One region of the Colwellia asteriadis genome, then DNA from elsewhere that is predicted to be linked to it. Evidence: predicted binding sites of a transcription regulator. Region 1 holds the regulator's gene; each other region holds the start of a gene.

Region 1 (5,759 bases):
GCCGGTAATAAGTTTACCGGTATGTTATCAACGCAATAATAACCTAAATCTTCAAGCACTCTTAGCGCAACCGATTTACCTGATCCTGAGCGGCCACTGACGATAATTAATTTCATTTTACGCTTTCCCCACAACTCATTAGCGTTTAACTTGCTTGTTGAATAACATCGAACAGTTCTTGGTTGCTAGTGCACTTACGGACATTCTTTATGACCTTTTTATCACTAAATAATTTAGCAATACTTTGTAGCGTATTAAGGTGCTCTTGGCAGCTATCTTCAGGAACAAATAGACTGATAAAAACATCGACACTGCGGTTGTCAATAGCATCAAAGTCAATGGCGTTTTCGGTTGTAACTAGTACCGCCACCGCTTTACTGCTATTTGGCAAACGACCATGAGGTATCGCTATGCCATTTCCGATACCTGTGCTACCCATTTTTTCTCTATCAAGCAAACTATCGAGTAGTTCGTCTTGATCGAGCTCGGTAACCTTATTAGCGGCTAATTGGCAAATCTCTTCTAAAATTCGCTTTTTACTGGTGGTTTTTATTGCACATAAGGTACAGTCGAGGGTTAAAATCTCTGATAATTTCATAAATTGCTAAAAGTAAGTGGAAGAGCCCATAGATTGGGCTCTTATATTAAGGTGATTTAAGGCTTTATGCTACGCGACTTTTGTCGAATTAATGTTGCGCTGCTTTACCTTTGTGTTTAAGAATTTGCCTATCTAGCTTATCAACTAAAGTATCAATCGCGGCATACATGTCAGTATTAATAGCCGAAGCGAATACTTCACCGCCTTTTATATGAAGGTTTGCCTCTGCTTTTTGTTCAAGCTTTTCAACGGTTAAGATAACATGAGAGTTATTTATTTGATCAAAATGTCGCTCTAGCTTAGTAAACTTAGTATTTACATACTCACGAAGCGCATCAGTAATGTCGACATGGTGACCGGTAAGATTGATTTGCATAAGCGTTATCCTTTTGATGAGTTACTTAAAGTAAGCTTTTTCGTTGATTTGAAGGAGGAATAGATAATGACTCTCTATATTTAGCTATTGTGCGTCTTGCAACGTTAATACCTTGTTCGGCTAATAAGTCAGCCATTTTACTATCACTCAACGGTTTAGCAGGTGTTTCTGCCAAAATAAGTTTCTTGATTAGCGATCTTATTGCTGTAGAAGAACACTCTCCACCATTCTCAGTACTGACATGGCTTGAAAAGAAGTATTTAAGCTCAAAAATACCACGAGGGGTGTGCATGTATTTTTGCGTGGTAACACGTGAAATGGTTGACTCATGCATTTCAACGGCTTCGGCAATATCGTTCAGAACCATTGGACGCATAGCTTCTGGACCATGCTCTAAAAAGCCTTGCTGGCGTTGTACAATACAGTTCGAAACTTTTAATAAAGTATCATTGCGCGATTCTAAACTTTTTATAAACCATTTTGCATCTTGTAAATTGGCACGAATGAATTGCCCATCAGTAGAGGACTTCATACTCTTGCTCATTGCAGCATATTGCTGATTTATGCTGAGCTTAGGTGCGGTATCTGAATTTAGTTCAACCACCCAACGACCATTTTTTTTCTCAACGGAAACATCAGGAATAACATACTGATCATCGCCAGTAATAACCGCATCACCTGGTCGAGGGTTTAAGCTCTGAATTAAGCGCATTACTTCACGTAATTGATCTTCTTTTAATTTCGTTTTGCGCATTAATTGGCGGTAATCTCTATTGCCAAGTAAATCAATATGCTCGCTAATAATTTTCTTACTTTCAGCTAAATAAGGAGTGTTTTTATCAAACTGGTTTAATTGAATGAGTAAACACTCAGGTATTGAGCGTGCTGCTACGCCGACAGGATCAAACATATTGATGCGTTTTAATACTGCTTCAACTTCATCTAATTCGACGTCTTCAATACCAACACTTTCTAGAATATCTTCTGAGGAAACCGTTAAGTAGCCAGCGTCATCTACCGCTTCAATAATGGCGGTTGCAATAGTGCGGTCGGTATCTGAAAAAGGGGTTAATTCCATTTGCCATAACAAATGACCTTGAATTGAGTCGGTCGTTTCTCCTTGGTAAGTGTAATCTTCACTTGCGCTGCTCACAGCTCCTGTATTAGAAACGCCTGCGCTGTAACTTTCTTCCCAAGTAGTATCAATATTCAATTCTTCAGGAATATCACTTTTCTCTAGCGCTTCACTAGTACTTATTTCGTCAATATTAGCCTGTTGGTCTTCACTACCATCACTGCTGTTATTATCACTTTGTGCATCATTAGAGTTTGCAGAGAATGCATCTTCTAAACTATTTTTTTCGTCGTTGCTATCGCTTTGGCTGCTTTCGTCAATTTCTAATAATGGGTTGCTCTCTAGCACTTCTTGAATTTCTTGTTGTAACTCTAACGTTGATAATTGCAGGAGCTTGATAGCTTGCTGCAATTGTGGCGTCATGGTTAACTGTTGTCCAATACGGAGCTGTAATGTAGGGCGCATCGATGTTATGTGGTTTCCTGTTATTATTTTTAATGGTTATGATGTGACCAATAACCCATTGAACACGTTTTTCTACGATTCGGATTGATGCTATAACTATAGCGTGAATTGTTCGCCAAGGTATACATCTCTTACTTTTTGATTGGCAAGAATTTGATCCGCATCACCTTGAGCGATAATTTCACCATGACTAACAATATAAGCATGTTCACACACATCTAACGTTTCACGTACGTTATGATCAGTTATTAATACACCAATTCCTCGTTGCTTTAAGTGTATGATGATTTTTTTAATGTCGCCAACTGAAATCGGATCTACACCGGCAAAAGGCTCATCAAGTAAAATAAATTGTGGATCGGCGGCTAATGCTCGTGCTATTTCTACGCGTCGACGCTCACCACCAGATAAACTCATGCCCAAGTTATCGCGAATATGACAAATATTGAACTCTTCTAATAAGTGCTCTAGTTTTTCTAGGCGCTGTTGTTCGTTTAACTCTTTGCGTATTTGTAAAATAGCCATGATGTTATCAGTTACTGAAAGCTTGCGAAAAATTGATGCCTCTTGTGGTAAGTAACCGATACCTTGTCTTGCTCTTTCATGCATAGGCGATAATGTAACGTCTTGGTCGTTAAGTATTATTTGCCCATCATCGTTAGGTACAAGCCCTACTATCATGTAAAAAGAAGTGGTTTTTCCTGCTCCGTTAGGTCCAAGTAAGCCAACAATTTGCCCTGTACTGACGGCTAAGCTAACATCTTTAACAACTTGTCGGTCTTTGTATGACTTAGCAAGTCCACTAGCAACTAATGTATTAACCTTCGACACTTGAGTCACCTTCTTCTTTAGTCGCTTCTTCAGGTGCTTGCTCAGTAGTCTCACTGACTGTCTTTGGCTCTTTATCAAGGTCGCTTTTAGCTTTATCTTTTAGTGCTTTTTGTTTTTTCAGTAAGGTTGGCTGTAATATGGTGGTGACTGTTTCGTTATTATTACTTTCGGCTTCAAGTTTCTCACTTAATGTATTATAAATAATTTTGCTGCCGCTAACTTCGCTACCTGCTTGTTTTACTACGGCATTTCCTGCCACAGTAATTATATTTAAGCTTGGTTGATATTTTATTTCATCGGCTTGTAAGCTAATTAAGCTGCCATCTTCAAGCTCTTGCTGAAATAAAGCGGGAGAGCCTTTAGCTAAATAGACATCAGACTTTTCATCGCTGTTTTCATCTTTGTTACTAAAAACTTGTACTAAGTCTGCAGAAATCAAAATAGAGCCTTGTCTGATACTTACACTACCTAAGTAACTCGCTATTTTATTTTTTAAATCGGCAGCTGTTTTTTTAGAGTCAACGGTGATCTCTTGATTTAAGTCTTTTTTGGCAGCATAAACTACGTTAAGTGACGCTGTGAAAAACAAAGCGCTACCAAGTAATAAGCTAAGTGGCGTATTAAATTTTTTATTCATGATTTTTCTTATAAAGGGTACGTACATGTTCAGTTAGCGTCATCTGTTTAGTGTTTAAATCGATAATCAGTCCAGAACCATACATGGTAAAATCTTTACCGATTATTACAACGGTTTGATCTGAACTAATAATATTTGTATTTAAGTCTAGCTCTAAATACTTACAATGAACTTCTTCTATTAAACTATCTTGTTCGGTTGATTTTAAGCGAACACGGTGGTTCAACACGACTCGGTTATTTTTATATAATATTGCTTCTTTTGCACTCGCTTTCCAAGGTGCCTTACTACTTTTAGGGTATAACGTATAATTGGGTAACTCAAAGCGTGTTAATTCTTGCTTTGAATAATGCTCCATACGATCTGCCTCAATGGTATGAGATAATTTCCCTAAGTCAGTGTAGATATTACTTTTTAAAGCCTCGGCAATAAAGTCAGGTGTTTCTTCACTATCAATAATATCGTCTGGTTGAACAAGTTCTCCTTTCCAAACGATAATGCCATATATAGTGGCACTTAATACTAAAATAAAAAAGGCTAGGCTGTTTAACCTATTCATACACTAGCGCCCGTAACACATGTTAAGGTGTTTTGACTTTGCATGATTAAATCACATACTTCTCTTACTGCGCCAAAGCCACCGCGTGTAAATGTTATGTAATTTGCAGCTTGTAGTGTTAAAGGGTGAGCGTCTTGTACAGCTATGCCTAATCCTACCGCGTTAATACAGGCAATATCAGGTACATCGTCACCAATGTAAGCTATTTGCGTTAACGGTAAATTAAGTTCAGTTGCAAGAGCGGTTAACGCGGGTAATTTATCTTCTTGCCCTTGAATAATATGTTTAACATTTAAAGCCGTCATACGGTTTTTTACGATAGCTGAATTGCGGCCGGTAATTATTGCTACGGCTACACCAGAACTACCAAGTGACTTTATGCCTAAGCCGTCTTTGGTGTGAAAAGCTTTTAGTTCTTCACCATCATTACCTAAGTAAATACGGCCATCAGAAAAAACTCCATCGACATCGCACACTAATAGTTTTATGTTTTTAGCTTGTGCTAGAGTGTGACTGTTAACTTCGCCATATAGAGTATTCAATTACAGCACTCCTGATTTTAATAAGTCATGCATGTTCATTGCACCAATTGGTTGATTTAATTCATTGACGACAATTAAACCATTAATTTTATTATCTTCCATTACCTTTAACGCTTGCGCAGCTAACATATCAGCATGAGCTGTACGAGGTTTTTGGGTCATAACGCTAGCAATAGTATCGTGATGGATATTCACTTCTTCATCAAGAATACGGCGTAAGTCACCGTCGGTAAACAATCCTGTTAGGACATTATTTTTATTAACAACGGCGGTCATACCAAGACCTTTGAGCGACATTTCTACCAGTGCATCTTTAATAAAGGCAGTATCGGCAACCACAGGAATACGTTCTTCTTGATGCATAATATCTTCAAGGCGGAGTAATAAACGCTTACCTAAACTGCCACCAGGGTGTGATAAAGCAAAATCATCAGCGGTAAATCCTCGGGCATTGAGTAAAGCGACGGCAAGTGCGTCGCCCATTACTAAGGTTGCTGTGGTACTTGATGTTGGCGCTAAGCCAAGTGGGCATGCTTCGGTACTTACTTTAATACAAATATGAGTGTCGGCTAATTTAGCGAGAGTTGAATCTGCATTACCCGTCATAGAAATAAGCTTGGCACCAATACGTTTAATTACGGGAATAATTGCGAGTACTTCAACGGTTTCACCCGAA
Region 2 (5,759 bases), on a different contig from region 1:
GATCGATATTTCATTGTTATGGAAATTAAAGTCATATTTTCCAATTATTTACAGTGCTGAAGTCGGTGCTATTAGGTCATTACTCGGTACCATTGCTGCTTCTATGATAACGGTTACGAGTATTGCTTTCTCTATTACCATTGTTGCGCTTACCTTAGCTTCATCACAATTTGGCCCGCGTTTATTGCGAAACTTTATGAAAGATCGCACCACACAAACTGTTTTAGGAGTATTCATTGCGAATTTTTTCTATTGTATTCTTGTTTTTTGTGCACTTAGCTTAGAGGAACCATATAACTTTAGACCAGGTATTACCGTAATATGGGCGATATTAATGACCTCTGTCAGTATTGGTTTTCTCATTCACTTCATCCATCATGTTTCAGTGTCTATTCAAGCTGACTCCGTTGTAGAGGATGTATATTGCGAATTAAAGGAGAGTATAGATAAGCTATTTCCAGACTCACCGACTAATGATTTACAACATGACGAATCAACAGATAAAGAGCTGGGTAATAATGATTATATTTTTAGCAAGAAGTTACGCTCTGAGCATTCGGGCTACGTACAGTTAACTGACTTTTCGCCGCTCATTAAGCAATTAATAGCCTCAGACCTACAATTACAGCTTGATTTTTCTCCAGGAGATTATGTTGTAAGAGGTGGTGTATTTGGTTTACTTCATGCGAAGCAACCTATTGAAGAAAAAACTCTTGATAGTATTAAAAAACACTTTATTTTAGGTAGTGTTAGAACACCTGTTCAAGATCCAGTATTTGCCATAGGTCAGTTAGTTGAAATTGCACTTAGAGCACTTTCACCAAGTATCAATGATCCCTATACAGCCATTACTTGTATTGATAAATTAAATTCCACGCTGTGTAACTTAGCTACAAGAAACTTCCCTAAATCTCATTTCAAAGATGAGGATGGTCAGCCCAGATTACACAGTAAAGCGCTAACTTTTTTAGATGTAGCGAATTCTGCCTTTGATCAAATTAGAAGGCACGCTAAGGATAATACTACGGTAACTATCCGGTTGCTTGAGTCACTTGAAGAGCTAGCCTTACGAGTAAAAAATAAAGAGCAATATCAATTTATTGAGGAACAAATTAAGATGATTTTTGATCAACAAAAAAGCCTTGAAGTTGCTCAATTGGATGCCAAGCTAGTTATAAATAAAATTGAACAAATTGAGCAACGTCTAACGGCTAATAAAACTTAGCTTAAACATGAAACACGATATGTACGTTTAGCTAGCACTAAAATAACTAGCACCAAAAAGTGAAGGCAATTATTTATAAACGCTACTTGAATCAATTGCTAATTGCTTCAAGCTATTCGATTTAACTTTCACTATTATCTAACACGGCAAGTGAAAAGAAGTTCTTAAAGTGGTCGTTATTATTACTTGTTTTGATTAATCATCCCGACAGAACCACAGGCGTTGAGTCTAATTTATTTTTGCCACACATAAAAAATAGCTAAATAAAAATATTTAGCTATTTTGTTTATTCCCGTTAAACAACAAGGAATATAGTGCTGATGTAATTATAAATTAACAATCATTATCTTTAGTTTCTAGCTTATCTTTAACATCTTCACAGGCATCTTCTATTGCGTTGCCAGCATCTGAAGCGGCATCCTTAGTATCTGACACTACTTTATCAAATTCTTCACCTAACTCTTCAGCGCCATCATCAGAGCATGCCCCTAAACTTAATGCTGCGACAACTGTGATTAATGCTAATGTTTTGTTTTTATAAGTATTCATAATAATCTCCGTTAAAGTAAAATTTTTTATTTGCTCAAAAGACTTTAAGGTCTTGGGGCTTTGCCTCGTAATGCATTGGCAATTAATGAAATGACAAGTAATACGACAAAAATGAAAAATATGATTTTGGCTATGCCGGCTGCTGCGCCAGCTATTCCGCTAAAACCGAAAATAGCGGCAATAATTGCTATTACAAAGAAAGTTAATGCCCAACTTAACATGTTAATCTCCTTATTATTTATCAGAAAGTGTCTTCAATAGTTATAATGCTATAGTTATGCCATGTTTTAAGTTGTTGTTAATTAAGTGATATTTTTGTTGTGAAACTTGGTAGGGATAATGAATAAGTAAACTTTACAGGGTTGATATGTATAATTTTCAAAAAGAATTATTATCAATAAAAAATCGTGAGTGTGAGCAATGTTCTATAGAGTCTCTTTTGACTTATTACGTTGCGTGTGGAATATATAGATGAATAGTGAGAGCTTTTTTAGCTTTTATTAATACTTTGTAAGGTAGAGGAAATTATAAATGTTTGAAATTAGTTTAGATTTTAATTTAATTATATTTCATTTTATACAGTTAGGAATTGCCTTTGTATTGTCACTACCTATAGCGCTTAATCGTGAGCTGCATGATAGGGGGGCGGGGCTGCGAACATTCCCACTGGTTACCATTGCATCCTGTGCCTTTATGTTGGTTGGTATCAATGTTTATGAAGGCTCTGATGCTGAAGCAAGAGTGATGTACGGTATTATTACAGGCATGGGTTTTATTGGCGGTGGGGCTATTTTCAAAAACGATAGCGGGGTTAAAGGAACTGCCACAGCGGCAGGGCTATGGAACGCTGGCGCTATAGGTATCTCTGTTGCTTACAGTCGTTATGAAATCGCTATTGTATTATCTTTTATTAGCTTTCTTATTTTTCAATTTTCAGAGCTATTTAAACCAAAACAATAACCCCCAATCAACTCACAGCTTTCATCCAAGCTCAGGTCATTTATTTTTATTACTTAGAAGCCTTAATTATTTTAACTGTAGTGTTGCCATTGTGATTTTATATGTTCAGCGACCCGAAAGGCGTTAGCGTAAATGGTAAAAGTATAAGGTACACTACCGCCTGTTGGCATAAACGAGCCATCAGTTACATATAAGTTGCTTACTTCATGGGCCTGACAATGTTTATTGAGTACAGAGGTTTGCGGATCGTTACCAAAACGACAGCCACCTGCCATTAAATTAGTTGCGGGTGAGCCACTAACCGATGATGAAATATTTTTTGCTCCTAATTCGGCTAATAGTTTTTCAGCCTTTTCAGCTAAATAACTACCCACTTCAAGATCATGTTGATGATAACCAATACGCACATTGGCAACGGGATCTCCCCATTGATCTGTGGTGTTTTCATCAAGTGATACAAAACAGTTATCGTTGGGTAGCCAATCATTAAATACTTCAAAACGTAGGGTTTTATAACGGGTAAATTCACTACGCATACTTTGTTTTAGCGCTTCACCCCATAATAATTGGCTGTTGCCTTGCTCGTCTTCACCCCATTGTGTGCCACGTGCGCGCGCAATAGGGTTTTGATGAAAAAGAAAGTCGATAGTGCCACCTTTTGCGGTGCCAGCTTTGCCTATGCCTTGTTGTGATGCCGCAAATTTTTTATCGTTAATTTGATACCAATCTTGTAAAGCGCGATTAATAAAAGGGCCTACAGTTTTCAAATCAGCCACTTTCTCTGGTGTTAACTCATTATAAATAAAATCACCTTGGCCTGTACCACCGCCGCTAAAAAGTAAGTTTTTACCCACTTGACCATTATTATTTGCTAAGCCCTGTGGAAATTTATCGCCTTTAGAAGCAAGCAATAAACGCGAAGTTTCAACGGCTTGGCAAGCTACGACATAAATTTTTGCAGTGGCAATTTTTTCACGTCCTTGGCTGTCGTAATAATGCACGCCACTAATTTCACCTTGGCTATTCGTGGCAATATGAAATACTTTTGAGTTGGGTTTAATGGTGCAATTACCGCTAGCAACCGCATGATTTAATAAGGCTGCTCTGCCACTGCCTTTAGCGCCTGATGAGCAACCATAACTACTACAGTAACCTGAGTATTCGCAGCTACGACGACCCATCGCTGGGCGTGATAAAATAGCGCGTGGTACTGGAATAGCATGGTAACCAATATTGTTTGCGGCTTGGTCTATCCATGATGAAATAGGCGACTCAGCAACGGGCGGATAAGGAAAGTCTGCAGATCTAGGCTCTTGGTGTGGGTGATCTACTACACGGCCAGAAACACCAACAATACGTTCTACCATGGCGTAATAAGGTTCTAATTCTTCATAACTAATCGGCCAATCGGCAACGTTAGCGCCTTCAATATCACCAAACTCTGTTTTGAGGCGAAAATCTATTGGTTTTAAGCGATGAAAATAACCACTCATAAAGTTAGATGAACCACCAACCACATTGCCATTCCACCAGCTCCAGCCAGAATCACTGGTTTTTTCGCCTTGCCAAAAACTTACCCCGTCACTGGTTTCGTATTCTTCTTCAATCACGTGCTCTTCATCAGACAACTTCGGGTTGTAAGCATCATGTACGCTAATGGCTAGTTCATCTTTAAAAAACTCTTTTTCGGTTAACCACGGCCCCTTTTCTAAAACCAGTACTTTAGCTCCTGCATTAGCTAAGCTATAGGCAATAGGAGAGGCTCCTGCGCCACTACCAATAATACAAATGTCGGCGCTTAAATTATTTGTTTGAGATGTAGTCATTACTTATGGCCTTGAGGTTTTGCACGTGGCGGTAATTCAAAATAGCGCTGTCCTTTTTCAGGTAACGGAAAGCCACCTTGGTGTTCAAGCCATTGCCAGCCAATACCTTTTGGATTTCCGCCATAAGCGGCGGGCGTCAGCATGGCTTCAAAAATATAACCGAGCAGTGTATTTAACCAATTTTGACCAGCGCGAGATTGACTAATACCTTTTAACAGTTGTTCTTTTTCAGTAAAACCAAGCTCAACAAAGTTTTGTTTTTTTTCGCTTTGCGCGTAGCCATTTAGCCAACCCACTCCTTTTAGAATAAAGTCTTTCTCTGCTTGTTCGGTCGGCTGTACAGTCATTATTTGATAAAGATAAGCCGTGGCATTAATTTGTTTCGCGCTAATATCTTGCGCAGTCGTATTATTACTGTTTGTTGTTGGCGACTCAGGTAATAAATGCTCTAGCGTAGCATTGAGCGTTAGCCATGGGTCGGTATTGAGTAATGATGATAACGCTTTTTGTACATCAGCATTAAACGAAAAAGCAGGAAAAACAGAAGCTGCACCAACACCTGCGGCTGACTTTAAAAGACGGCGGCGAGTGAGGTTTTTGTTTTTAATAAACTCAGGCGTTTGGTAGCTTTCATCAAAAAAAGATTTACCGGAAAATAAGGTCGTCAAAATAATTCCCTAATGTTTAAATGCGTAATTTATGTGATGTTTGAATATACTTTGGCGCAAATGAATTAGACCACTTATGTAAGAAAGTAAGCCATTGTTCTCGTGAATAATTACCATCAACTAACAATTCAGCAGTATCTTTTGACAACAACATTTTACCCGTGGAGGTTGATACATACATATGAGGATAACCCAGTACAGGTGGTAATGATGACATAAACGCTTCATTTTCATTACTGTCGCTAACATTAATTTTTAACAACACATATTGGCTATGCAAGGCTTGATAAATATCGGGATTTTCCTCTAAAAAAGCATCCATTTTGTGACACCAACTGCACCAGTTTCCGCCAACCTCTATTAATACTTGGCGATTACTTGTTTTAGCTAATGCCAGTGCGTCAGTCGCATCTTTAAAAGGATCGCGAGTATCATCATAAACTTTACTGTAGCTTGGTAAGTTATTGGCAGAGTAAACCGTTATTGCTGGGCTTTTAGCACACGCAATACCTATCATGCTTAGTGCGAATA
Region 3 (5,759 bases), 300 kb from region 1:
CGCTTGCTTAATTTTAGCAATTAATGCTTTTGGCATTGGCTTACCTGTTTTGTAGTGCACAAGGTAGTTATTAATCACTTCATCCGTTGATAACCAACGCTCTAACAGTTGAGACTGAAACTCAGTATAATCACGTACGCCACCGTTAAGTGTTGGGTATTCTACTTTTGACGCTAAGAAATGCAGTGCATGACCAAACTCATGGAAGTACGTCTCAGCATCTGACCAAGAAATAAGTGTTGGTTGCCCTGCCACCCCTTTACTGAAGTTTGAGTTGTTTGACGAAAGTACATTCTTTTTGCCGTCAAAGGTTGTGTGGCTTCTATAGGTAGTTGCCCACGCACCTGAACGCTTACCTTTACGTGCAAACGGGTCTAAATACCATAAACCAATATGTTCGCCTGAGGTTTTATCTTTTACTTCCCAAACGCGTACATCTTCATGAAAAACAGGTACTGAGCCGTCAGTAATTTCCGTGAAGTTAAAGTTAAATAAACGACCGGCAACATAGAACATTGCTTCACGTAGCTTATTTAGCTGTAAGTATTGTTTTACTTCATCAGAGTCTAAATCGTATTTATCTTGACGTACTTTTTCAGCATAAAAACGGTAATCCCACGCTTCAATTTTTTCAATGCCGTCTTGTCGCTTACCAATTGCTAACATATCAGCAACTTCTTCATCCACACGAGCAATAGCCGCAGGCCATACTGACTCCATTAACGCGATCGCATTTTCAGGCGATTTAGCCATGCGATCTTCTAAACGCCAAGAGGCATAGTTTTTATAACCTAATAAACCAACACGTTCATGACGAAGTTTTAAAATTTCTGCAATAATCGCGTTATTATCAAATTCATCACCGTTATCACCACGGCTGTAGTATGTTTGCCATACTTTTTTTCTTAATTCGCGTTCAGTTGAATAAGTTAAAAATGGGTCCATTGATGAACGTGTATTAGTAATGGCATATTGACCATCATGATCACGCTCAGTAGCCGCAGCGGCTGCAACGGTAATAATTGACTCAGGTAAACCACCTAACTGATCTTTTGTTAAATATAAAACATAGTTTTCTTCATCAGCTAACACGTTATTACCAAATTGCGTATGTAGCTGCGCTAAACGTAAGTTAATTTCTGCATAACGTTTTTGATCTTCAGTATTTAGCGTAGCGCCATTACGAGCGAAGCTATTATACTTTAACTGTACTAAGCGCTGTTTTTCAGGGCTTAACGATTTTACTTCATCGCTATTATAAACAGCTTTAACACGTGCAAATAACTTGGCATTTTGACGAATAGTTGAAGAAAAAGCAGAAAGCTTAGGTGCTAACTCGCTTTGTAATTGACGAAATTCACTGCTTGATTTATTTGAACGCCAAATACCGTAATAAGTAAATAGTCGGTCTAAATCAGCTCCTGTTTTTTCCATCGCCACAATAGTATTTTCAAACGTAGGCGTTGCAGGGTTATTGGCAATCATGTCGATTTCAGCTAATTCACTTGCCATTGCTTGTTCCATTGCAGGAACAAGGCCGGCTAAGGTTACTTTATCAAAGGCAGGAACACCTTGAAACGGGCCTTGCCACGGCGCTAATAACTGCTCTTTAGATTGTTCGACAACTGTCGCATTAACAACAGCAGTTGCAGCTTCAGTAACATTTGACTGAGTATTATCGGCGGCTGTACAACCCATCAAAATACTTGATGTTAACAACGCTTTAAAAAATATTTTTTTCATGTGTACTCTCTACGATTGAGAACCAAATAACATAATCTGGGTTCAGGTAAGTTAATTATTCATGTCTGAGTTGATGCTGAAGCTATATAAATAGTCACAACGCATAATCAGTAGTACTCGAATAAGTTACTTTTATTCTATCAATATTTAGTCACGATAACCGTCTTGCTATTACCGTTTGTCGTTTGTAGCCTACCACTGAGCTTAAAAGCGATATTTTCATAAACTGAAGAGAGTATTTTATAAACAGAAAAAACCGACTGTAAAAGAATTACAGTCGGTAAAGGGGAGTATAAGTTGGGAGCCTCCCCATAAACACATAATGCGAAAACGTTTGTGCTAGGGTCGATTATTTTTTGTCCGTCCAGAATAAAAAATAAAAGTCGTTTACTATAGTTAACTAAGCCCCTTTAACCAGCTCAACAAACTCAGCAAGCTCTTGTTTACTAACAAGTAAGTCGGCATTGCTATCAATTTTTTCAAATGAGCTTACTAATACTTCGTTTTTGCTTGAAGTGATTTCTGCTTTACTTAGTGAGCCATCTTTATCAAGATCTAAGTTATTAAATACCACTTCATTGATACTTGCTTTTACTGGTTGAACTGGCTCTGAACTAGCAATTTGAGGAGTATCACTTCCTAGCGGTGCTGTCATTTCATTAGCACTCACAAAAAATGATGCTGCTAACATAGTTACAACCACTACGGAAATTTGGCTTAAGCTAATATTTTTCATTGTTCTTCCTTATTATTTATTCACTGTAAAAGTTATGACACCACAATATGTAATTAGCTATGTCTGATTAAATCTAATTTCATATTGATTATTTAAACTGCTAGGTATAAACAGTTAATTAAAATATATAACGGTAACAACACTAAACGCGGGAAAGTCGTTTAATAATCACCGTTACTCAAACAGGATATAGCACAGTGTGTACCAACTTTTTAAGCCATTGATTTAAAAGAAATTTAATTAAAAAGCAAGCTTTTCAAACCCCATAACTGTAGTTAATTAGAGACAGGCAATGAAAATTATAAATTTTTTGCCGAGTGACAACATCTCACCCAACAAAAATAACAATAAATTACAATAACTTAAATGACACAAAACACCCCACCACCAATGTCGCCAAAAGGTGACACCATTGTTTTTCGCACGCTTTTAGCATAAAAAGGCACTCTATTAAATTTCTCCGCTAGTAATCAAGAAAGGAAACATGACGTGCCAAGTAAGTTAACCGCTAAGCAACTTTGCCAGTCACTATTGAAAAAAGTATCTATCAGTAAATTAACCTTATTAGGTTTTTTATTAGTTGCGCTGCCATTAACCGCAGCATTACTTTTTAGCGTCAGTAAATTAAGTGACCTCGCTAAGCAAAGCACTGTTTCGGTTTACCATGTTGCTCAGTTAACTCAATTAAATAATCAACTCAGCGATAGACTGGTCTCTATAGAGCGTTTTGCTAGTCAGTATGTTGTATTGAAAGATACTGCTTTACTCACAACATTCACCGAACAACAACGAAGCTTTCTTAATATTATTGAGCATTTTTTACTACAACAGCAGGATTTAACATTAGTTGCGTTACTCAAAGAGCTCAGTGTTGAGAGCCAGCTAATAAAGGGTGAAATACAAAAAGATAGTGATGAAAACTCAGGTAATTTAACCTTAGATATAGTACAGCGAAAGTTTCAAATACTGGTTAACTTAAAAAATAAAATTAAAGATCGAAGCAATACCATTATCAACGAACAAGCCACCAACATTGACTTTACCGCTAAGCAAGTTAACCAAAATATTTTAAATAGTCTCTATACCATTCCAATAACATTATTAATTGCCTTAATATTTTTATTATTGATAACCAGACCATTAAAGGCACTGATCCGAAAAATTAACACTTTAGAGCAAGGCAACTTTAGTGAGAAAATTGATGTTCAAGGAACTAGTGAAGTAGAAGAAATAGCTCAAGCCCTTGAGATGATGCGTAAAAGGTTGCATGCGTTAGAGCTTCAAAAATCAAGTTTTATTCGTCATATTTCTCACGAGCTAAAAACACCGCTAGCCGCGATTAGAGAAGGCACTGAGTTAATTTATGATAATAGCGTTGGCCCTTTAAATGACGACCAGCAAGAGATTTGCGACATTATTCGCGGTAGCGTTACTCGCTTACAGCGTTTGATTGAAGACTTACTCGATTTTAATATTGTTCTTGATTCAACAAGTTTACAAGATGCTGAAAAAATTCACTTACCTACGCTAATTGACAGCGCCTTAGCATTACGAAAATTAGATATAAAACGTAAAAATTTAGTTATAGATAGCAGCGGTACTGACTGTGACTTTTACAGTAATACAAAACAAATAAGCGTAATTTTAGATAACGTATTATCTAACGCGATAAAATTTTCACCACTGGGCGGCATTATCACCATTAAATATCACAGTACTCATAATAATAAAAACAACTTAATTATTGAAATCACCGACCAAGGCCCTGGAATGAGCAATAATTTAAAAGACAAAGTGTTTGACGCCTTTTACCAAGGTCCTCCACCGCAAGATAACCAAATAAAGGGTAGTGGTTTAGGGTTAACTATAGTGAAAGAGTTATTAATGCGCCTTAATGGCTTTGTCGATTTAAGTGACAACCACACATCGAGCCACGATAAATCATCATTAAAGCAACGTGGTAAAGGCAGCTGCGTTACGATAACACTACCACAAGAAAATAAAGCTAAATCAACAGCCCCTTAAAACAAGCCAAAATAATTAGCACAACAGGTTACAGGTAAATAGATATGTTCAGCACTAAACACGACAACAGCAATACATCACAAGCATTTAATTCAGTGTTATTGCCCACTGTCATCGCACTTATACTCATAACAATGCTAAGCGCTTGTCAGTTAACGCCCAAAGCGGAGCCAAAGGTAGCCAAAAATACCCATAAAACGTTGCATTATAGTCATTACTATTTATGGTTAAAAACGTTATCACCACAAGAGTTAGTTGCTGAAATAGACAGTCAAAAAAAAGCACTTTCCCTACAATCAGATACCATTACTGAGCAAGGAACAAGTCACAAATTTACTCAGCACCACGCTAAGATGATGCTTATTTACAGCTTACCTAGCTCACCTATTTATCAACCTTATGCAGCAAAAACACTACTTAACAATGCCAATTTTTCTGACGATGATTACTCTTCTCCAAGCGATAATAGTGACTCTCTGCATAACTTAGCTTTTATGTTGTTACTGAAAGACCAATTAAATGCACAATTAAAATTACTGACCGCGCAAGCGGCATTAAAAACAAAAGCCAAACAAGAATATGCTCGAAAAGATGCAGCAATAGAACAACTTGAAAAGCAGTTACATCAATTGAAAAAAATAGAAGAAAACTTAACAAAGCATCAATAAATACGTTCGTAAAAGCACCACTAAAGAAATTATTACAGTGGTGACATTTACTTAAAGTACACCGTGTAGATTATATACTTACAGCTTAAATGAGAGAGTAACCATGAGCCAACAAGACTTACCTAATGCAGCAACAAAAGTATTAATTGTTGATGACGACCCAAGCTTACTAAGGTTGCTCAGTATTCGTTTAAAAGCCGCGGGCTATGATGTAGAGTCGGCTGCTAATGCCAAAGTTGCTTTAGGTACCTTACAAAGCTTTTTACCTGAAGTGGTTATCAGTGATTTACGCATGGAAGGTATGGACGGAATGGCGCTCTTTCAGCAAATTAGGCAACAGCACCCTAATATGCCCGTTATTATTATGACCGCGCACGGCACCATCCCCGATGCAATTAGCGCCACTAAGCAAGGTGTTTTTAGTTTTTTGACTAAACCGTTTGAAAGTCAGCAGCTATTAGACACAGTACAACAAGCTATTTTATTGCAACCGTCAACTAACGAAGATAATGCTGACAAAGATCATTGGCGCGCTAACATCATCAGTCGCAGCACTGTTATGGCCTCGTTATTACAACAAGCTAAAC
Region 4 (5,759 bases), on a different contig from region 1:
ATAGCGAAGAAAGTCGTCCGCAAAAACATATCGTGCAAATGGTAGTACCTAAAGCATGGCGCAGTGTTTCAGGGTTGGACTTTGGTGATAATCATCATCAATTTATCGCTAGCAATTACGATGTACTTGTTGATTCGCCTATTGAAAGCGGTATTAATCAATTTTTTGAATTTGAAGTTGATAATCGCCAATATGAATTAGTTATTTGGGGGGAGGGCAACTACGATACTCAAAAAATGTTACAGGATTTAACGGTAATGGTTGAGCAAAGTAAAAGCATTTGGCAAGGCTATCCATTTAAGCGTTATGTTTTTATGGTACACGCCACAAGTGGCGCTCGCGGTGCTACAGAGCATGTAAACTCAACCATTATTCAACGTTCTCGCTATAAATTTTCAGCAAGAAAAGACTATATTGGTTTTATTTCTACCGCCGCGCATGAATTTGTTCATACCTGGAATGTTAAGCAGTATCGCCCTGAAGGGCTTGTTCCTTATGATTATCAACAAGAGAACTACGACAACCTATTATGGCTTGCAGAAGGCTCAACCAGTTACCTGCAATACCAACTATTATTACGCGGTAAATTATTAACCAGTAAAGAGTTCTTTGAAGACTTAGCTAAACGTATTACCAAACATCAACATAAGCCAGGGCGAAATAGCCAAAGTATTGCACAAGCAGGCTTTGATGCATGGATTAATGAAAGCGGAGACTATGGTAATAATCATAGCGTTAATATCTATGCTGAGGGTTATTTGGCCTCTTGGTTACTCGACTTTGATATATTAAGTCGAACTAATTTAGCGAAAAGTTATCGGAATGTGCATAATCAGCTTTATCAACAGTTTAAAATACCTAAAAGTTACAATGAGAATGATATTTTGGCGATTTTAAACCAAGTGACCGGTGAAAATTACCAGCCATGGTGGCAGCAAAACATTACTGGTTTATTAGCCATAGATTTTGATGCGTTGTTAGCAAAAGCGGGTTTGCAAATGAGCTATGGTAAAGCTGGTGCTAAGTTAAAAACACAAATTTGGACAGGCCTGAAAACCGAGCAAGTTAATAGTGGTTTGAAAGTAACGCATGTCGAAAAGCATAGCCCTGCATGGGATGCTGGCTTTACCCTAGACGACATTATTATTGCTATTGATGGTTTGCGTTTAGTCGATAAAGATCTCACAACGCGCTTAGCTGATTTTAATGATGAGAATACCGTAGACATTAGCTTTTTTAGACGTGACGTATTAGCGAGTAAATCACTGGCTTTAGTTAAAAGGCCTAAAGATAAGTTAAAAGTAACTCCATTAGAGAATGCTAACGAGCAGCAAAAAGCATTTTTTACTCAGTGGACTGGGCTTGAGTTTCCTGAGGACAAAAAATAAATAAAACTTAATTGAGTAACTACAATTAAAAAATCCAACCTAATAAAGGTTGGATTTTTTGTTTAAGCTGTTTAAAACTAAAACTAAAACTAAAACTAAAACTAAAACTGCTCGACCATAAACGCTATTGGCGCAATGTTCTATTCGCTGGAGCCGATGTTAAATGGGTACTTCTAAAAGGGTTTATATCTAAACCGCCTCGACGCGTATAACGTGCAAAAACCGTAAGTTGCTCTAATTTTGCGTACTTTTGTAAATCACAAAAAATACGTTCAATACACTGTTCATGAAATTCATTATGTTGTCTAAATGAAATCAAGTATTTAAGTAACTGTGCGTGATTTAATGGAGCACCCTGATAACTAATATATACACTGGCCCAGTCTGGTTGGTTGGTGATTAAGCAGTTCGATTTGAGCAAATGGCTTACAAGCGTTTCATTTATACTAGGTTGGTCATTAGCCTCATGACTTGCTTGTATATTAGTTAACCACTGTGCATTGTATTGATATTCATCCATAGAAATATCTTCATTATCAATACAAATAAGTGAATTACTTGCCTGGTTAATGGCTAAGTTAGGGCAATCATCAACGCTAAAAAGGGCAACCGAAGCTTGCTCGCCAGCCGTATGTGATAAATCAGCAGCGAGAATTTTTTGTACTTGCTCCATTGATGAAAAACGGCTTTGGTTAAAACTATTTAAATACAGCTTAAATGATTTCGACTCAACTAAGTTAGGGCTCGTACAAGGGAACCTAAACTCGGCGACTGCAACCACAGGCTTGCCGTTGGTATTTAGCCAAGAAAGTTCATAACCGTACCAAACATCCTCACCAACAAAAGGTAATGTTGTGTCGGTTAATGATAAATCATCACGATTTAAACTCCGGGGTACTGCTTGCAGTAAATCTGGGTTATATTTACTGCTATATTGAGTTTCTTTCCCTAAAGTTAGCTCGCTTAATGCAGCTGATTTTTCATATTTGCTCATAAAAACTTCTACCGTTAACAATTATAGTATTATTTTAAAGGATCTTAGTCGTATATGACATCATCAAATACAACTTTAGCGCAAGCTGTACTTACATTTGCAGAGCAACATGTTGCTTTACATCAAGAGCGTAACAATAACGAATTACCCAGTACTGAATTTGATGAGCAGTGGTTGTCTCCCTGTATCAGTGAAAAATTGGCCGATGATCTTTGTAGTTGGCAGCCAATAGCCATTGCTAAGCTGGTAGAGCAGAAGGAAATAGCAAAACCGTTATCATTTAATAATGTTGAACAAGCGTTAGACTTAGTATTGCATCAAGATATTAAAACTTATTTTACAACCATCTTTAGTGACAGCATTGAAGCACAATGTGCCGATGGTAGCTTAACGTTATTGTTTGCTTGGAGTGAAGCTGACTTTGAACGACTACAAGAAAATATTATTGGTCATATCATGATGAAACAGCGTTTAAAACAAGCTGAAACGGTGTTTTTTGCTGTAACCGATGAAGAAGATATTATTATTTCACTTGATAATGAAACTGGTGAAGTGTGGGCAGAGAGAGTGGGTTGTAAACCTCATAAAAAAATTGCCGACTCATTAGCTGATTTATTTACTAATGTGTTAACAGTTAGTTAGTTTTGCCTTTACTATTACAGCCAATAAGGCAGTTTATGGAAAGGCGTTTGAGTGCTAAGCACTAAACGCCTTTACTTTATTTTAGCTCTTTAGTTAGCTCTGCTATCATTTGCTTCATTTCACTTAGCTCTTCTCTTATTTGCGTTAACTCATGACTTAGCGCTTTATTAATACTTATTTGAATTCGTTCTTCTAAAATAGCATTGCTGGTTGCGTCATCGTTTTCATGCTTTTTATTTTCTTGGGGAGTTGTCTGCGCAGGAGGAGCGATAAACTTAGGATCATGCTGCCAATTTTTTAGCGTTTTAATCAGCGTAGGTAAAGGAACTGGCTGACTTAACTTAGCCTTAACCAAAGCGACGGTTGGTTTTTTCCCGTCATTAGCAAGTTGATTGGCAAACATTAATATTTCATCAAAAATAGTCATGGCGTTTATTAATAATTACGTGATAAGCAATATAACCATATTTTAGTTAAAAAAGCTAAAATTGTTACATGCCTCTTTGAAGTTTTTTCAATAAATCCCTTAATATCAATGGTTTGTTTTTTGGCAACTTTTTTGCTTTTACTGAAAGTGTACTAACGATAACAACTATAAAAGGAATAACCATGAAAAAGACAGTACTTGTATTATTAGCTGCTACCCCCTTATTATTTTCGCTATCAGGCTGTGTTGTAAAAATTAATGATGACGGCATTAACCATGATTTTGTTGTTGATAGTGAAGACAGAGCTTATAAAAACCGTAAACACATTGCTGCGGTTAACTTAGGAGCCAGTATTGCTGATATTGAAGAAAAGCTTGGTGTTGCTGATTTTTCTGAGACGTATAGTGAAAATGAAAAAACAGTGAAAGTACTTTATTACCGAACCCAACGTAAACATAAAGATGGTTTAACCACTAAAGATGAATGTACCTATTTGCAATTTGTTAATGGTGAGCTAATTAAAACCGGTTATGGTGACGAGTTTAAAAAAAGCTAAATAGAGCTAAATTTAACGCGTAGCATAGTAGACAACTTAGTACGTGATTTTTACCCAACCTATGTGAAGCATCGCTATTTCAGTGATGCTTTTTTGTATGCGCTATTTGTAATTTCAATTGACCTGTTTTTAGTTATGCTGCTAAGGTGGAACTAATAAATATCAAGCTAATCCACCAGTAGAGTAGGAGTTATCATGACAGAAATGGAATCACCAGCAAGTGTTATAAGCAACAATGCTGACAGTGAAAGTGTTGATGTAAAAGCGAGTTACTTAAAAGCTGAAGACTTAAAGTTTGCTGCATCGCTTTTATACCAAGCGTACCATGATGACCCTGTTTTTCTTGATATATTCAATAGTGATAAAGAAGACTACGAGCAGCGTTTACGCGCGGCAATTCGAGAAGAATTAAACGCCTTTTGGCAAGCAAAGCAACCCATGGTCGGTTTATATTTAGGTGACACTATGGTTGGTGTTGCTTGTTTAAATAGTCCAGATGAGTCACTTAGCGTTAATCGCTTTTGGCATTGGCGTTTAAAAATGTTACTAAGTGCTGGTTATTTTAGTACCAAACAAATGATGCAAAAAGAACAAACAGTGCTCGAAGCTGTGCCATTAAAAACTTTTCATTTATTGTCATTTATTGCGGTGCATCCGTTACATCAGCAACACGGTTTTGGTCATTACTTAATGGCAGCGGTAAATACTGTGCTTGACGAGCATACTGATAGCGAAGGTGTTGCTGTTTATGCTACCTCAGGTAAGTTTAAAGCATTTTTCGAAAATGTTGGTTATGAGGTCATTAAAGAAGTAACTGTTGGTAATGTCTCTGGCTCTGTCATGGTACATTATCGTAATAACGAGTTAGTACAATAAGTTACTTAAACAGCAAAAGACAAGTTCATTATGTTTTTCATCGTTAGTTATCGAAGTAACTTATGCGTTTAACAGGCAAGCTACTAAAATGGAGCGAAGACAAGTGCTTTGGCTTTATTGTACCTAATGGTGGTGGCGATCATGTTTTCATTCATAAAAGTGCGTTTTCAAATAAAAAACGCACGCCTCAAGTTAATGACATTCTCACATTTTCGATAGCGAAAGATAAACAAGGGCGTTACTGCGCTGATAAGGCGACTTTTGCAGGCGAAAAGCCCGCAAGTCATGCAGAAAAGCATGTGAATAAGTTTTCGATTTATTTAGCCGTTTTATTTTTAGGGGCTATCTTAGTTGCGTTAATTTTTGGCTACTTACCAATAAATTTAGTATTACTTTATTTAGGCGCGAGTACGCTGTGCTTTGTTTCATATGCGCATGATAAAAACAAAGCAAAAAGGGGCGCTTGGCGCACCCCAGAAAGTACATTGCATTTGCTTGCACTGGCTGGCGGCTGGCCAGGAGCTGCTATTGCACAGCAAACCCTTAGGCATAAATCTAAAAAGGCTACATTTAGGTTTGTTTTTTGGTTAACGGTTATCATAAACATAAGCGCACTGTGTTGGTTAACATCTTTAAATCAAATGGATGAAAGTACTTCATTGCTCAAAATGCTATTTTCATAATTTTTCAGAAAAACTAGGTGACTATTAGTTAGAGCAATAACAGTTAGTTGTTTTCGGGAGTATTTGTAAAAACGGCTAGCAAGTAATTTAGCAGGGTAAATGCAATTGGCTAATTTTAGCCGCTTAGGGTTGTGTTATGTGTGTAGTCAGTTGGAGCACTCAATTATATACTTATAAATTTTAGGAGTTGAG

What was found. Region 1 encodes sigma-54, which starts transcription at its own class of promoters, with help from an activator protein. Its sites were predicted from a motif close to GTTGGCACGNNNNTNGNNT; they were not measured.
Region 2: the regulator sigma-54 is predicted to act here: its motif matches at 2,041-2,059, upstream of ABD005_RS03850 (DUF1328 domain-containing protein).
Region 3: the regulator sigma-54 is predicted to act here: its motif matches at 2,670-2,688, upstream of ABD005_RS01105 (EF-hand domain-containing protein).
Region 4: the regulator sigma-54 is predicted to act here: its motif matches at 3,571-3,589, upstream of ABD005_RS08085 (DUF3192 domain-containing protein).

What each region holds. Positions count from the first base shown of each region.
Region 1 covers NZ_BAAAFA010000001.1:565,643-571,401, reverse strand. Annotated here, with positions in the region: gene rapZ (RNase adapter RapZ) at 1-116, opposite strand, end outside; gene ptsN (PTS IIA-like nitrogen regulatory protein PtsN) at 146-598, opposite strand; gene hpf (ribosome hibernation promoting factor) at 687-974, opposite strand; gene ABD005_RS02385 (RNA polymerase factor sigma-54) at 1,000-2,514, opposite strand; gene lptB (LPS export ABC transporter ATP-binding protein) at 2,611-3,345, opposite strand; gene lptA (lipopolysaccharide transport periplasmic protein LptA) at 3,332-3,982, opposite strand; gene lptC (LPS export ABC transporter periplasmic protein LptC) at 3,975-4,541, opposite strand; gene kdsC (3-deoxy-manno-octulosonate-8-phosphatase KdsC) at 4,538-5,083, opposite strand; gene ABD005_RS02360 (KpsF/GutQ family sugar-phosphate isomerase) at 5,084-5,759, opposite strand, start outside.
Region 2 covers NZ_BAAAFA010000002.1:153,322-159,080, forward strand. Annotated here, with positions in the region: gene ABD005_RS03840 (DUF2254 domain-containing protein) at 1-1,225, shown strand, start outside; gene ABD005_RS03845 (hypothetical protein) at 1,559-1,774, opposite strand; gene ABD005_RS03850 (DUF1328 domain-containing protein) at 1,819-1,995, opposite strand; gene ABD005_RS03855 (MgtC/SapB family protein) at 2,306-2,734, shown strand; gene ABD005_RS03860 (GMC family oxidoreductase) at 2,806-4,560, opposite strand; gene ABD005_RS03865 (gluconate 2-dehydrogenase subunit 3 family protein) at 4,560-5,228, opposite strand; gene ABD005_RS03870 (thioredoxin family protein) at 5,245-5,759, opposite strand, start outside.
Region 3 covers NZ_BAAAFA010000001.1:268,849-274,607, forward strand. Annotated here, with positions in the region: gene ABD005_RS01100 (M3 family metallopeptidase) at 1-1,743, opposite strand, end outside; gene ABD005_RS01105 (EF-hand domain-containing protein) at 2,144-2,479, opposite strand; gene ABD005_RS01110 (HAMP domain-containing sensor histidine kinase) at 2,969-4,504, shown strand; gene ABD005_RS01115 (hypothetical protein) at 4,549-5,172, shown strand; gene ABD005_RS01120 (sigma 54-interacting transcriptional regulator) at 5,276-5,759, shown strand, end outside.
Region 4 covers NZ_BAAAFA010000005.1:40,785-46,543, reverse strand. Annotated here, with positions in the region: gene ABD005_RS08105 (M61 family metallopeptidase) at 1-1,388, shown strand, start outside; gene queF (NADPH-dependent 7-cyano-7-deazaguanine reductase QueF) at 1,513-2,382, opposite strand; gene syd (SecY-interacting protein) at 2,437-3,024, shown strand; gene ABD005_RS08090 (hypothetical protein) at 3,101-3,451, opposite strand; gene ABD005_RS08085 (DUF3192 domain-containing protein) at 3,634-4,008, shown strand; gene ABD005_RS08080 (GNAT family N-acetyltransferase) at 4,213-4,884, shown strand; gene ABD005_RS08075 (DUF1294 domain-containing protein) at 4,947-5,567, shown strand.